DNA from 2 places in the Stenotrophomonas capsici genome. Region 1 is predicted to be linked to the other one. Evidence: predicted binding sites of a transcription regulator. Region 1 holds the regulator's gene; the other holds the start of a gene.
What was found. The regulator FliA, encoded in region 1, starts transcription of late flagellar genes. The targets are predictions, from matches to a motif close to TAAAGTTTNNCNNNCNNNGGCCGATAA.

Region 1 (6,738 bases):
CCAGCAGGCCCTGGCGGCGGGCGATGTTGCTCCAGTCCACGATCTGCTGGACCAGCGCGCGGCGGTCACTGGCCGGCGGGCGGATCACCCAGCGTACGATCCTGAAGGCGTGCTTGAACACCGCCGGAGAGGTATGCAGCAGGATCGCAGCGATGGTGCCGACGATCACGATCACGAACGCGGCCGGCGACCACAGCGACGACAGGCCCGCACCCTTGAGGATGCTGCCGCCCACCAGCGAAGCGAGGGCGAGGAAGAGTCCAATGATGCTGAGTCGGTCCATGGTGTTGGATATCGGCCTTGTGAAGACAGTCTTGAATCTGGGGTGCTGCGTTCGCTCCTTTCCGGCGTGCGGGGGAGGCTTTTGCTTTAGCCCCTCTCCCGCGTGCGGGGGAGGGGTTGGGGTGGGGGAAGCGTCACCTGGTGCAGCGCAAAGCGGCCCTCACCCGCCCTGCGGGCACCCTCTCCCGCAGGCGGGAGAGGGGAGTGCAGCGTTGGCGGCAGCTGTCAGTCCTGCCCACCGCGCAGCCCATCCACGTCCAGGATCAGCGCCATGCGGCCGTCGCCGATCAGGGTGGCGCCGGCGTAGCCACGCAGGCCGCGCAGGGCGCGCGGCAGGGGCTTGATCACCACTTCCTCGCGGCCGCGGACCTGGTCCACGACCAGGCCGAAGCGGGCTTCGCCGACCTGCAGCACCACGATGGTCAGCAGCGGCGACAGGGTCGGCGTCACCCCCAGCCACTGGCGCAGGTCCACCAGCGCCAGCGTGTGGGTCTTGCGGTCCAGCACCGCGCGACCGTCGAACCAGCCCAGCGAGGTGGCCGGGGCGTGCAGCACTTCCATCACGCGGGCCAGTGGCAGGGCGTAGACATCCTCACCGGCCTGTACCAGCAGGGTCGGCAGGATCGCCAGGGTCAGCGGCACGCGGATCAGGAAGCGGCTGCCACGGCCCAGTTCGGACTGGATCTGGATCTGGCCGCTGAGCTCGCGGATGCGCGACTGCACCACGTCCATGCCGACGCCACGGCCGGAGATGTCGGTGACCTGCTGCTTGGTGGAGAAACCGGGCAGGAACACCAGGTGCAGGCATTCCTCGCTGGTCAGGCGGGCGGCGGCCTCCGGGTCGATCAAGCCCTTCTCGCGGGCCTTGGCGCGCAGGCGTTCGGGGTCGATGCCAGCGCCGTCGTCCTGCACCTCGATGCTGACGTAGTCGCCTTCCTGCTGGGCGGACAGCCGCACCCGGCCCATCCGCGGCTTGCCCTGCGCCTCGCGCAGGTCAGGCATCTCCACGCCGTGGTCGATGGCGTTGCGGACCAGGTGCACCAGCGGGTCGGCCAGGGCTTCGACCAGGTTGCGGTCCAGCTCGGTGTCGGCGCCGATCAGCTCCAGGTCCACTTCCTTCTGCAGCGAGCGCGCGACGTCGCGCGCCACCTTCGGGAAGCGCGAGAACACCTTGCCGACCGGCTGCATGCGGGTGCGCATCACCGCCGACTGCAGACGCGCGGTGGCGATGTCCAGGGTGGAGACGGCGCGGTCGAGTTCCTCGTCCTTGAGCCGGCTGCGCAGGGTCTTCAGGCGGTTGCGCGAGAGCACCAGTTCGCCGATCAGGTTGACGATGGCATCCAGGCGCTTGGTGTCCACGCGCACGGTGTGCTCGGGCTCGCTGGCCTTGGCCGGTGCGGCCGCCGGCTTGGCCGCGGCGGTGGGGCGCGCGGCCGGGGCAGGCGCCGGGCGGGGCGCTGCCGGTGCCACTGCCACTGCCGGAGCGGCGGACGTGCCGGGCGCGGCACTGCCGTGCAGCGTGTCGAGCAACGCCTCGAATTCGTCTTCGGTGATCAGGTCATCGGCGGGTTTGGCGGCCACCGCCGACGGCGCGCTCTTGCCGTGCAGGCTGTCGAGCAGGGCCTCGAACTCGTCCTCGGTGATCAGGTCACCGGCCGGCGCGACTGGTACCGCGACCGGTGCCGGTACCGGCGCGGTACCGACGTCGAACTGCGCGATCAATGCCGCCGGCGCGTGGCCCGGCTCGGTGCCGGAGGACACCGCGTCGAGCATGGACTGCAGCCAGTCCAGCGACTGCTGGGCGGCATCGAAGTGATGGGCCAGCAGTTGCGCCTTGCCCGAGCGGGCCATGCCCAGGGTTTCCTCGGCGGCATGGCACAGCTCCACCATCGGCGTGATCGACAGGAAGCCGGCGCCGCCCTTGAGCGTGTGGAAGCCGCGGAACACCGCGTTGAGCTGGTCGGCGTCTTCCGGTGCCTGCTCCAGCGTCACCAGCTGCTCGCCCAGGCGATCGAGGATCTCCTGGGCTTCGATGATGAAATCGGCGGCGATGTCGTCGGCGAAGGCACTCATGGCTTACAGCCCCAGGTCCGACAGCAGGTCGTCGGCGTCATGCTGGCTGACCGCATGGCGGTCCAGGCCATTGACCGCCGGACCAGCCAGGCCGGCGTTGCGCACGTCTTCCTCGGCCGGGGGCAGGCCCAGCGCACCAAAGCCCTCGTGCACGCGGCGGACGATGCCCACCACGCGGCGGATGATCTGACCGGTCAGGTCCTGGTAGCTCTGGGTCAGCGCCACTTCGGTGAGGTTGTGGCGGATGCGGTCCAGCAGCTGGTCCTGGTCGGCGTTGAGGCCTTCGGCGCGCAGGCGTTCGGTCAGCTCGCGGCATTCCTCGGCCAGGTCCAGGGTGCGGTGGGTGGCCTTCTCGGTCATCTCCACCACGTGGTCCAGGCGCGCGCAGGCATCGTCCAGCTCGCCGGCTTCGCTGGGCACGCTGGGCAGCTCGCCCAGTGCCTGGCCCAGCTCGCGGGCCAACCGGCCCAGCCCGGCCACCATCGGCTGCGCGCGCAGCGCGGCCAGGGCGTCGATTTCCTGGCGCCAACGGGTTTCATCACCGTTTTCCAGCGCGGCCAGCGCATCCTGCAGGCGCTGGATCAGGGCCGATTTGTCGCTCAGCGTCTTGACAGGCAGGTCCATCAGGCGCTCGCCGTCAGTCGTTCGAAGATCTTGCCCAGCTTCTCTTCCAGGGTCTGCGCGGTGAACGGCTTGATGATGTAGCCGTTCACGCCGGCCTGGGCGGCTTCGATGATCTGCTCGCGCTTGGCTTCGGCGGTGACCATCAGCACCGGCAGGGTCTTGAGCTTGGCATCGGCGCGGATGGCCTTGAGCAGCTCGATGCCGGTCATCACCGGCATGTTCCAGTCGGTGACCACGAAATCGAACGGCTGGCTCTGCAGCATGGCCAGCGCGGCATGCCCGTCCTCGGCTTCAGCGGTGTTGGTGAAGCCCAGGTCGCCGAGCAGGTTCTTGACGATACGACGCATGGTCGAGAAATCGTCGACGATCAGGATGCGCATGTTCTTGTTCAAAAGGAATTCCTCTTCATGGTTCCTCGAAGCCGGCGTCGGCCGACTCGAAAATCTTCAGCCGACCACGCAGGCGCAGCGTGGCCTGGCCATGGATCTGGCAGACGCGCGACTCGCTGACACCGAGCACCGCGCCGATCTCTTTCAGGTTCAGTTCCTGCTCGTAGTAGAGCGAGAGCACCAGCTGTTCGCGCTCGGGCAGCTGGCTGATGGCCCTGCCCAGCTCGGCGCCGAACTGGCTGCGTTCGAGCATCTGCTGCGGGGTGGGGCCGCCGGTGGCCGGGGTGTCCAGCTCGCCCTGGTCCTCGATGCGCGACTCCAGGCTCAGCACCTGGCCACGCGAGGCATCCTCGACCAGCCGCATGTACTCGGGCAGCGGCATTTCCATCGCCTCGGCCACCTCGGTGGCGCTGGCGGCACGGCCGCTGGCCTGCTCGAGGCGACGGATGGTGGCCGCGGCATCGCGGGCGCGACGGTGCACCGAGCGCGGCACCCAGTCGCCACGCCGGATCTCGTCGATCATCGAGCCGCGGATGCGGATCGAGGCATAGGTCTCGAACGAGGCGCCCTGTTCGGCGTCATAGCTGCGCGAGGCCTCGATCAGGCCCATCATGCCGGCCTGGATCAGGTCGTCGACCTCCACGCTGGCGGGCAGGCGCGCGGCCAGGTGGTGGGCGATGCGGCGCACCAAGTCGGCGTGCTGGGCAATGCACTCGTTGGCCGCATTGCGCTGGACTTCACGGTAATGGGCCGTTGCGTTCATGCGCTCACCTTCTGCTGGATGATGCGTTCCAGGAAGAACTCGACGCCGCCGCGCGGGGTGGTGGGGGCCTGCCAGCGCGCGGTGCGGCGGGCGATCTCCTGGATGGCCAGGGCGGCCGGTGCCGACGGGTACAGCTTCACCACTGGCTGCTGGCGCTGCACCGACACGCGCAGCCAGTCGTCCTGCGGCACGCAGCCCAGGTAGTTGAGCGAGACATCGATCAGGAACTTCTCGCAGACGCGCACCAGCTTCTCGTACAGGGCGCGGCCTTCGTTGGGATCACGGGCCATGTTGGCCACGACCTGGATGCGGTCCACGCCGCGCTCGCGCGAGAGCACCTTGATCAGCGCGTAGGCGTCGGTGATGGAGGCCGGCTCGTCGCAGACCACCACCACGGTGTCCTGCGCGGCCTGGCAGAAGGTCAGCACGCTGTCGGTGATGCCGGCGGCGGTATCGATGATCATCACATCCAGGTCGCGTTCCAGCTCGGAGAACGCGTTGACCAGGCCCACATGCTCGGCCGGCGCCAGTTCGGCCATGTGGCGGCGGCCGGACGCCGCCGGCACCACCAGCACCCCGTTCGGGCCTTCGATGATCACTTCCTCCAGCGTGCAGCGCCCGGCGACCAGGTCGGCCAGGGTGTGCTTGGGCTGCAGGCCCAGCACCACGTCGATGTTGGCCAGGCCCAGGTCGGCGTCCAGCAGCAGGGTGCGCTTGCCCATGCCGGCCAGTGCCACGGCCAGGTTGGCCGAGACATTGGTCTTGCCGACGCCGCCCTTGCCGCCGGTCACGGCGATGGTGCGCACCGGTCCAGCGGGCTCGCGCCGGGTGGCCGCGAGCGGGAAGGTGTGGGTCAGCTTGGCGTACTCACGCGACTGCATTGTTGAACTCCGGGTTGCAGGGCATATCGGCCGCGCGGCGCAAATCTTCAAGGCGAAGTACGAGATTGGCCGCCGAGGCCCGGTGCAGGTCCTCCGGCACGTCCTGGCCGTCGGTGACCCAGGTCACCGGCAGGCAGTGGTCCACGGCGATGGACAGGGCCGAGCCGAAGCGGCCGGTCTCGTCCAGCTTGGTCAGCACCACGCCCTGCGGGTTGGCGGCGCTGAAGCGGCGCACCACCTCATCCATGTCCTGGAAGGAGGTGTTGGCCGGCAGCACCAGCAGGGTGCGGATCTGGCCGGCGGCGCGCAGCCACTGCAGCTGGGCGGTGAGGGCGCGGTCGCGCTGGCCCAGCCCGGCGGTGTCGATCAGCACCAGCTTGTAGTCGGCCAGCTTCTGCAGCAGCTGGTTCAGGTCGGTACCGCTGTTGGCCTCGTGCACGGCGATGCCGAGCTGGCGGCCGAAGCCATACAGCTGCTCGCGCGCGCCGATGCGCTGGGTGTCGGTGGTGACCAGCGCCACGTCACGCGGGGCATGGGCCTCGGCGAAGCGCGAGGCCAGCTTGGCGATGGTGGTGGTCTTGCCGGCGCCGGTCGGGCCAACCAGGGCGATCACGCCACCAGTCTCGATCGGGTCGACCGGGGCGATCGGCAGCTTGCGCGAGATCAGGCCCAGCATCAGCCCGCGGGCACGGCTGGGGTCGGTGTCGGCCGGGATCTGCATGACCACGTCGCGGGCCAGGCCGGCGTCGAAGCCGTACTCGTCCATCAGGTCCAGCGCATTGGCACGCACCGCGCTGCCGCGCAGGCGCTCGTCGGTGAAGCGGTGCATCTCGCGCTCGATCATCTGGCGCATGCCGGCCATTTCCTGGCGCAGCTGGATGAGTTGTTCGTCGTCGCGGCGGGAGGCCACCACGCTCAGCGCCGCGGCGGTCTCGGGGGTGACCGGGATGGCGACCGGTGCCGCCGGTGCTGCAGTCACGGCCGGTACGGCCGGCGCAACGGGCACGACAGCTTCGGTCGTGGCCGCGGCAACCGGTGCGGTTACGGCGACCACCGGGGTGGCAGTCACGGGCGCTGCAGCCGGCAGTTCGGCCACTGCCGGTGCCGGGCTCGGCTCCGGCTGCGGCGGATCGATCTGGAACTGGGCGCGCTGCACCGGCGGCACCGCGTCGACCGTCGCGGCCTGGGGCGGCTCCTGGCTGGCTGCCGGGACCTTGGCGGCGACGCTGCCGGCAGGACGGAAAGCCGGCACCACCGGCGGTTCGTCAGCCAGCAGGGTGGCGAAGTGCTGCGTCGCCACGGCCGCCGGTGCCGGTGCGATCGAGGCGAATGCGGCGGGCATGGCCGCCGCCGGGACGATGGCGGCGGGGATGACCGGGGCTTCGGCGGCCGGCTGCTTGAGCAACGAAGCGAAGCGGCTGCCCGGCGCCAGTTCCACGCTGTTGTCGATCGAACGGCCGGTGGCACCCACGGCCGAGCGGGCCAGGGTGGCGACCGCGGACGTGGTGACGGCGACCGGTTCCGGCTCCGGGGTACGGCGACGGGTGACCGCGGCCATGATCGCTTCAGCGGCACTGCGCGGCTTGCTCGGGGCCGGCGGGGCCGGGCGGCTGGCTTCCAGCGCCTGCTGCACCACGGCTTCGTCGTAATGGGCGGCCGCCACGATCTCGACACCTTCCTCGATGCGGCGGTTGGAAAGGATGACCGCGTCCGGCCCATGCTCCTT
Region 2 (6,738 bases), on a different contig from region 1:
CGGCGGAGATCATCGTGCTGTCGTTGGGCGTGGTGTCCAGCGCGCCGTTCGGCCAGCAGGTGGCCACGCTGATCGCCGTGGCACTGGGCATGACGGTGTTCGTCTACGGCCTGGTGGCGGGCATCGTGAAGCTCGATGACATCGGCGCGTGGATGCTGGACAAGGGCAAGGCGATGGCCGCGCTCGGGCGCGGCATCCTGCATGCCACGCCGTGGCTGATGCGCGGGCTGTCGATCGCCGGTACGGCGGCGATGTTCCTGGTCGGCGGCGGCATCCTGGTGCATTCGATCCCGGCGCTGCACCACTTCGTGGTCGGGCTGGCCCCGTCCCACCTGGAGTGGCTGGCCAACGCGCTGGGCAGCGTGGTGGTGGGCGTGGGCATCGGTGCGGTGGTGCTGGCGGTGGTGACGTTGGTGCAGAAGCTGCGCGGCGGCTCCGCGCCGGCGCACTGAGGTGCCGGCATGCAGCGCGGCCCGGGCCGCGCTGCATGCGATGACGCTCCGTGGCATGGATCACGGCGGGGTGGAGAGCTCACGCAGGTGCTGTTGCGCGCGTGCCAGTGAGTGACCCGAGAGGCTCTGCAGCAGGCGCTGCAGGCCATGCGTTGGTGGCAGCCGACGCAGTGCCCAGCGCGCCAGCGCGGCGCTGGCGAGCATCGCCACGATGCCGAAGCCCAGCGTGGCAACGAACCATTGCGGCGCCAGCCGGTACAGGTCCAGGTGCAGCCACTGCACGCACAGCCACTGCGTGGCCAGCAGCCACAGGCAGAACCACGGCAGTCCCAGCGCCAGTTCGGTGGCTGCGGTGAAGCGTTGCAGCCGTGCCAGCTGCTGCATCCGCTGGAGGACCGGCGCATCGAGCATGTCGATGCGCAGCGCCAGCAGGGCGCGGGTGATGGACACCCAGATCGCGACGATGCCATACACGTGGAAGGCCAAGCCGGTGAGCAGCAGGTGCGGGACGTCGCGATGCGCGATCCAGAACCCCGCCGCCAGCATCGTCACTATGATCCACACCAGCAGCCAACCCAGCTGCAGCGCGCTGAAGCCGCGCAGGCGGCGGCGTACCTGCTGCTGGCGCGGTTGCCGCCAGGCCTCCAGCGCCGTGGCCTCCAGCGCGTCGATGCGTCGTGCCTGGTCGGCCCAGGCGGCCTTGAGCTGTTCCAGTTCCATCGGGGGCCTCGTCAGTCTTGGGAAGGGGACAGGTGCCGGCGCAGCTGCTGGCGCAGGCGGTGCAGGCGGGTGGCGGCATTGCCGGCGCTGATGCCGAGCACCTGGCCGATCTCCTGGTGGCTGCAGTCATCCAGGTGCAGCAGCAACAGGGCGCGGTCCAGTGGCGGCAGGGCGTGGATCACGGCATGCAGCTGTGCGCGCTGGGCAGCCTGCTCGGCGGTGTCCTCCACGGCCAGGCCCGATTCCATCGGGTCGGGGGCGAGCGTGCCGTGGTGGCGCTGCCGCAACTGCCGGCTGCGCTGCTGGGAGATGGCCACGTTCAGGGCCACCCGGTACAGCCAGGTGCCGAACCGGGCCTTGTCCGGGTCGAACGAGGCGAAGCCGCGCCAGGCCTGGATGCTGATGTCCTGGACCAGGTCGCGGCGGTCCTCCGCTGCCTGGCTCCAGGCGCGGGCCACCTTGAGCACGATGCCCTGGTGCTGCTGCAGCAGGTCGGCGAAGTGGTGCTGCAGCGTGGCGTTGGCGGTCACGGGGATGTCCATGCAAGGGTGATTCGCACCAGCGCAGGGAATATCACAGCGGCGGGGGAGAGGCGTTCGCGGTCGGCCGGGGCCGGCCGCACGGCAGGCGGCTCAGTCGGCGTTGCGTATCTGGTCGCGGCCGGCCTGCTTGGCGGCGTAGAGCGCGCGGTCGGCGCGCTGCAGCAGCAACTCGGTCGGCTCGCCGGGGCGGCGTTGCGCCGTGCCGGCGCTAAAGCGTACGTGCACCCGCTGGTCGTCCTGCAGGAAGGGGCGCTGGGCCAGCGCTTCCTGCAGGCGGCGCAACTGGGTCTGTGCCTGCGCCTGCGGCATGGCGGGCAGCACCAGCACGAATTCGTCGCCGCCGAGGCGGGCGACGTGGCCGTGGCTGCCCAGTCGCGCCTGCGCGGTGGCGACCAGGTGGCGCAGCGCACGGTCGCCGCCGGCGTGGCCGAAGGCGGCATTGGTCTGGCTGAAGTGGTCCAGGTCCAGGAGCGCGATGCTGAGCGTGGCCCCGTCGTCGGGCAGGCTTGAAAGCAGGGCATCGAGCCCGCGCCGGTTCAGGGCGCCGGTCAGCGGGTCGGTGCGCAGTTGGTTGCCGGCTTCGGCCAGTTCGGTTTCCAGCTGGCGCACGCGCTGCTCGGCGGCCTGTGCTTCGGCGCGCGCATTGGCCAGGTGGTCACGCGCCCGCGCGGCCTGCGCTTGCACGCGCGCGGTGTCCTGCAGCACGTCCTGCAGCAGGCTGGTCAGGTCGGCGATGCTGCGGCTCTGGCGCACGGCGATGGCATAGCTGGCGATGCGGTCGTGGTACTCGCCGGTTTCGATGGCCATGCCGTCGACCTGGTCGATGAAATCGACCATCAGTTCCTTCATCGCCTGCTTGGATTCGTCGATGCCCTGGCGCAGCAACCCCTGCCGGTAGATCACTTCGCGCAGGTCATTGCGGGTCTGCTCCAGCGCATCGCCGTCCAGCGGACCGGACAGCAGCTGGCGCACGCTGCGGATCTGGCCGTGCAGCCAGCTGTCGGCGTCGAGCAGCTCGGTGATGTTCTCCAGCAGCAGATCGAACAGGCTCAGCAGCAGGTCGCGCTGCTCCTGCAGGCCCTCGCTGCGCACGCCGACCTGGTGGCACAACTCGCGCAGGTGCTGGGCCACCGGCTGCAGGGCCTGGCCGCTGCGCCAGGCCCGCAGTTCCTCGCCCATCCGCCGTGCCTGCTGCTCCAGCTCGGGCGAATGCTGCATCAGGCTCGCCAGCACCGCATCGAGCGTGTTGGCCAGCAGGTCGCGCAGCTGCGCGGCCTCGCCATTGCCGACGGGCGGCTCCTGCTCGATGGTGCGGATGTACTTGTCGATCAGCTGCCGCATCAGGCGGCCATAACGCTCCCAGTCCCGCTCGGCATGCGCGCTGTGCAGGCGCTGGCCCATGTCGCCCAGTTCACCCGGCAGGCTGCACATGCCCTGGGCAAAGGCACCGAGCAGCGGCTCGGGGCTGTCGGCGCCGACGAACAGGCGCTGCAGCAGGGCCATGCCGGGGTTGTCCAGCGTCGCCGGTTCGGGCCGCGGCGCAGAGCTGGTCCGACGCGACAGGATGCGTCCCAGCCCGAGGCTGCCTGGTGCGGAGGAATCGGAGCTGTCGGCCATGGCGCGCGGGTTCGGGTGGGGGTGCGGGGGCGCGCAGGCGCCCCCGGGCGGGGTGGTATCCAAGCCTCATTATCGGCAAGGTGGTGGGGGGCTTGAATCGCAGTCGATCACAGGAGCGGGACATGCGGGTGCTGTTGGCGGGGGCGACCGGGTTGGTCGGGGCGCAGGTGCTGCGGCGCCTGCTGGCCGATGCGCGTTGCAGCGCGGTGGTGGCGCCGACCCGGCGGCCATTGCCGGTGGTCGATGCACGCCTGCACAACCCGGTGCAGGATTTCGCCGCCTTGCCGCTGGACGCGCCGTGGTGGCAGGTGGATGCGGCGATCTGCGCACTGGGGTCGACCTTGAAGCAGGCCGGTTCGCGCGAGGCGTTCCGCCAGGTCGACCATGGCTACCCGCTGCTGATCGCCCGCACGGTACGGGCGCGGGGCTGCGCGGTGTTCGCGTTGAACTCGGCGATGGGAGCCGATGCCGGTTCGTGGTTCTTCTACAACCGGGTCAAGGGCGAACTGGAACGCGACCTGCGCGCGCTGGGGTTCGATGCGTTGACCTTGGTCAGGCCCGGGCTGATCGGCGGTGAGCGACTGGAGAAACGTGCCGGTGAGCACGCCGCCCTGGTGGTATTGAGCGCGCTGGGGCCGGTGCTGCCCAAGGCCTGGCGGATCAATCCGGCCGAACGGATCGCCGGGGCGTTGGTGGAGGCGGTATTGGCGCCCACGCCGGGCGAACGGGTGGTGGGCTCGGCGGCGTTGGCGTGAGTTCTGGAGGGCGGGGGGACGTTGTTTCTGACGCAGGCTCGCGGTCGAAGCCGTTCCTACGCCCCCTCCCTTTGCCGCAGGCAAGGGGAGGGCTGGGGAGGGGTGCTCTCGTGCAGGAACCCTGATCGGCTTCGTGACCGAGGCCGTTCCTGAGAGGGTCACGCAGGCAGCGATTGGCCGCCATCCACCGCCAGCACCTGCCCGGTGATCCAGCGCGCCGCCGGCGAACACAGGAACAACGCTGCCTGCGCCACGTCCTCGACATCGCCGAAGCCGCCGAACGGGATCCTGTCGCGGATCCGTGCGTACAACGCCGGCTCCTCGCTGCGGCGACGCTCCCACAGGCCACCGGGGAATTCGATCGAGCCTGGCGCCAGGGCATTGACCCGGATGCGCTCGTGCGCCAGCTCGGTGGCCAACGCGGTGGTGTAGTAGTTCAGCGCGGCCTTGGCCGTGGAGTACGCCGCCGCGCGTGGGGTCGGCACCGAGGCGTTGATCGAGCTGATGTTGAGGATGGCCGGCATCGCGCTGCGGCGCAGGTGGGGCAGCACGCAGCGGTTGGTGCGCACGGCCGCCATCAGGTCGATGTCGAAGCCGGCCTGCCAACTGGCATCGTCATTGCCGTTGCCATAGCCGGAGGCGTTGTTGACGACGATGTCGATGCCGCCAAGCGCGGTGGCCGCGGCGTCCACCCACTGCGCGATCTGCGCCGGATCGGCGAGGTCGCAGGACTGCGCATGGACCGCCTGCGCACCGGTGGCCTCCAGCAGCACGGCGGCCTGCTGCAATATCTGTGCATTGCGTGCGCACAGGCTGATGCGCGCGCCGGCGCGGGCAAAGGCGTCGGCGATGGCCAGGCCGATGCCGCGGCTGCCGCCGGCGACCAGCACGCGGGCACCGGTGAGGGTGGGAACGGACATTGGCTGCATCTCCAGGGAAGGCTGCGCGGATTATCCGATGCCGTGGGTGTTCACTCCCAGACGCGCGGTGGCGCGCCCTGCTCGGGGTGATGCATGCGTACCACGCAGAAACGATGGCCCGTTGGCGCTTCCATCACCCACCAGCGCTTGACGAAGCCGATGCGGCGGGCGCCCAGGGCTTCCAGGCGGTCGGCCTCGGCGTCGATGTCGTCCGCTTCGATGTCCAGGTGCACGCGCGAGGCGTGGCTGACACGCTGCACCTCGACATTCAGGTGGCCGGGGGCATCGCGCAGGCGGCTGTACTGCGAACCATCGGTGTTGGATTCGCTGGGCTCGGCCTCCAGCCCCAGTGCGGCGCCCCAGAACGCGGCGGCGGTGTCGCTGTCGGTGTCCTGGCAATCGATGATGAATCCGGCAAGACGGCTGCGGTGGCTCATGGAGGGCTCCGGGTGGCAGGGGAGCCGGCAGCTTACCCGCGTGTGGTTGCAGCGCCGGTTGCGATGGCGCGCGGGCCGGCCAGGTGCCAGGCGGCGCTGCACAACGCCCCGTAGACCAGCCATTCGGCCAGGCGTTGCAGCAAACCGCGCACGTCAGCCAGCGCGGGAGTGCCCATCAGCAGGAACAGCAGCAGCCAGGCCATCGCCAGCGCGATCCACAGCAACCGGGTGGCGGGCCGCAGGCCGGGCGCGGCCGCCATCAACACCAGTCCCAGCGTGGTGCCCAGGTAGGTCAGCACGCCCAACAGGTTGTGCAGCACCTGCCAGACGCTGCCGCCATGCGGGCAGCCCAGGTCACATGGCGCCAGCGCCGAGCCGATCCAGGCCAGGGGTTCGCACAGCAGCAGCCAGTAGCCGACGCGCCCGATACCCATCAGCGGTACGCGCGCGGCCATCACCACCAGCAGCACCGCGCCCAGCACGCCCACCGGGATGAAGCCGGCCAGGCTGATCAGCCGCGCGTGCGCGCTGCCGGTGGCACCGAGTTCACTGATGTACTGCGCCACCGGCGAATACCCGGGCTTGAGCGCCGCGCCGCCCAGCAACATGGCCAGGTAGACCAGCACGAACAATCCGACCAGCCAGCGCCTGTCCTGCATCGGCGCGCCTTACTGCGGGCTGCTGGACAGGAACAGTTCCACCTTGCCGCACGACGGGCAGGCGTACAGGTCGAACTCCTCGCGGTGCACGAACAGTTCGCCCAGTTCGCCGAGCAGGAACGGCATCGCCTGCGCGCCCTCGTGGAAGCGGCGGCGACCGATGAAGGCCATTTCGCTGTCGGTGCAGCGCAGGCAGGTCATCTGTCGCGGCCCCTGGACATGCACGACGCCCGGCGCGTGCGCCTCGGGGTCGGGGGCACTGCCGTCGGCATGCGTGCCGCAACGCCAGCACACGCGTGCCTCGATGCCATTGCGTACACCGCATTGCGTACAGATCCAAGCGTCCATGGTGTTTACCGAATCGTGTGCGTGGCTTGCCGGCCCATCGTAACGCCGGAGGATGACACCGCGGTATCCGCCGGCCCGGCAACGATCAGTGGATTGGCGGCGCGTGCAGCTGGGCGAACAGCAGGTTCTGCGCCTTGCGGGCCATTGCGCGCGGCACGCTGGCGACGAAGCTGCCACCGCTCAGGGCCATGTCACCCTTGATGATCAGGCCGTTGATGCGGGTGTAGCTGCGGAAGGTGTAGCGGTTCCCGTCGCGGCTGACTTCCAGGAACATCGGTGCGGTCAAGA

Region 2: a site for FliA is predicted at 3,401-3,427, ahead of VA603_RS06550 (GGDEF domain-containing protein). Genes of this name have one in related genera too.

What each region holds. Positions count from the first base shown of each region.
Region 1 covers NZ_JAYFUH010000248.1:11,533-18,270, forward strand. Annotated here, with positions in the region: gene VA603_RS12550 (flagellar motor protein) at 1-283, opposite strand, end outside; gene VA603_RS12555 (chemotaxis protein CheA) at 508-2,355, opposite strand; gene VA603_RS12560 (protein phosphatase CheZ) at 2,359-2,979, opposite strand; gene cheY (chemotaxis response regulator CheY) at 2,979-3,371, opposite strand; gene VA603_RS12570 (RNA polymerase sigma factor FliA) at 3,385-4,131, opposite strand; gene VA603_RS12575 (MinD/ParA family protein) at 4,128-5,012, opposite strand; gene flhF (flagellar biosynthesis GTPase FlhF) at 4,999-6,738, opposite strand, start outside.
Region 2 covers NZ_JAYFUH010000077.1:5,438-12,175, reverse strand. Annotated here, with positions in the region: gene VA603_RS06565 (DUF808 domain-containing protein) at 1-452, shown strand, start outside; gene VA603_RS06560 (hypothetical protein) at 513-1,172, opposite strand; gene VA603_RS06555 (RNA polymerase sigma factor) at 1,184-1,714, opposite strand; gene VA603_RS06550 (GGDEF domain-containing protein) at 1,805-3,331, opposite strand; gene VA603_RS06545 (Rossmann-fold NAD(P)-binding domain-containing protein) at 3,454-4,086, shown strand; gene VA603_RS06540 (SDR family NAD(P)-dependent oxidoreductase) at 4,245-5,006, opposite strand; gene VA603_RS06535 (VOC family protein) at 5,057-5,443, opposite strand; gene VA603_RS06530 (DUF998 domain-containing protein) at 5,476-6,102, opposite strand; gene VA603_RS06525 (hypothetical protein) at 6,112-6,450, opposite strand; gene VA603_RS06520 (hypothetical protein) at 6,536-6,738, opposite strand, start outside.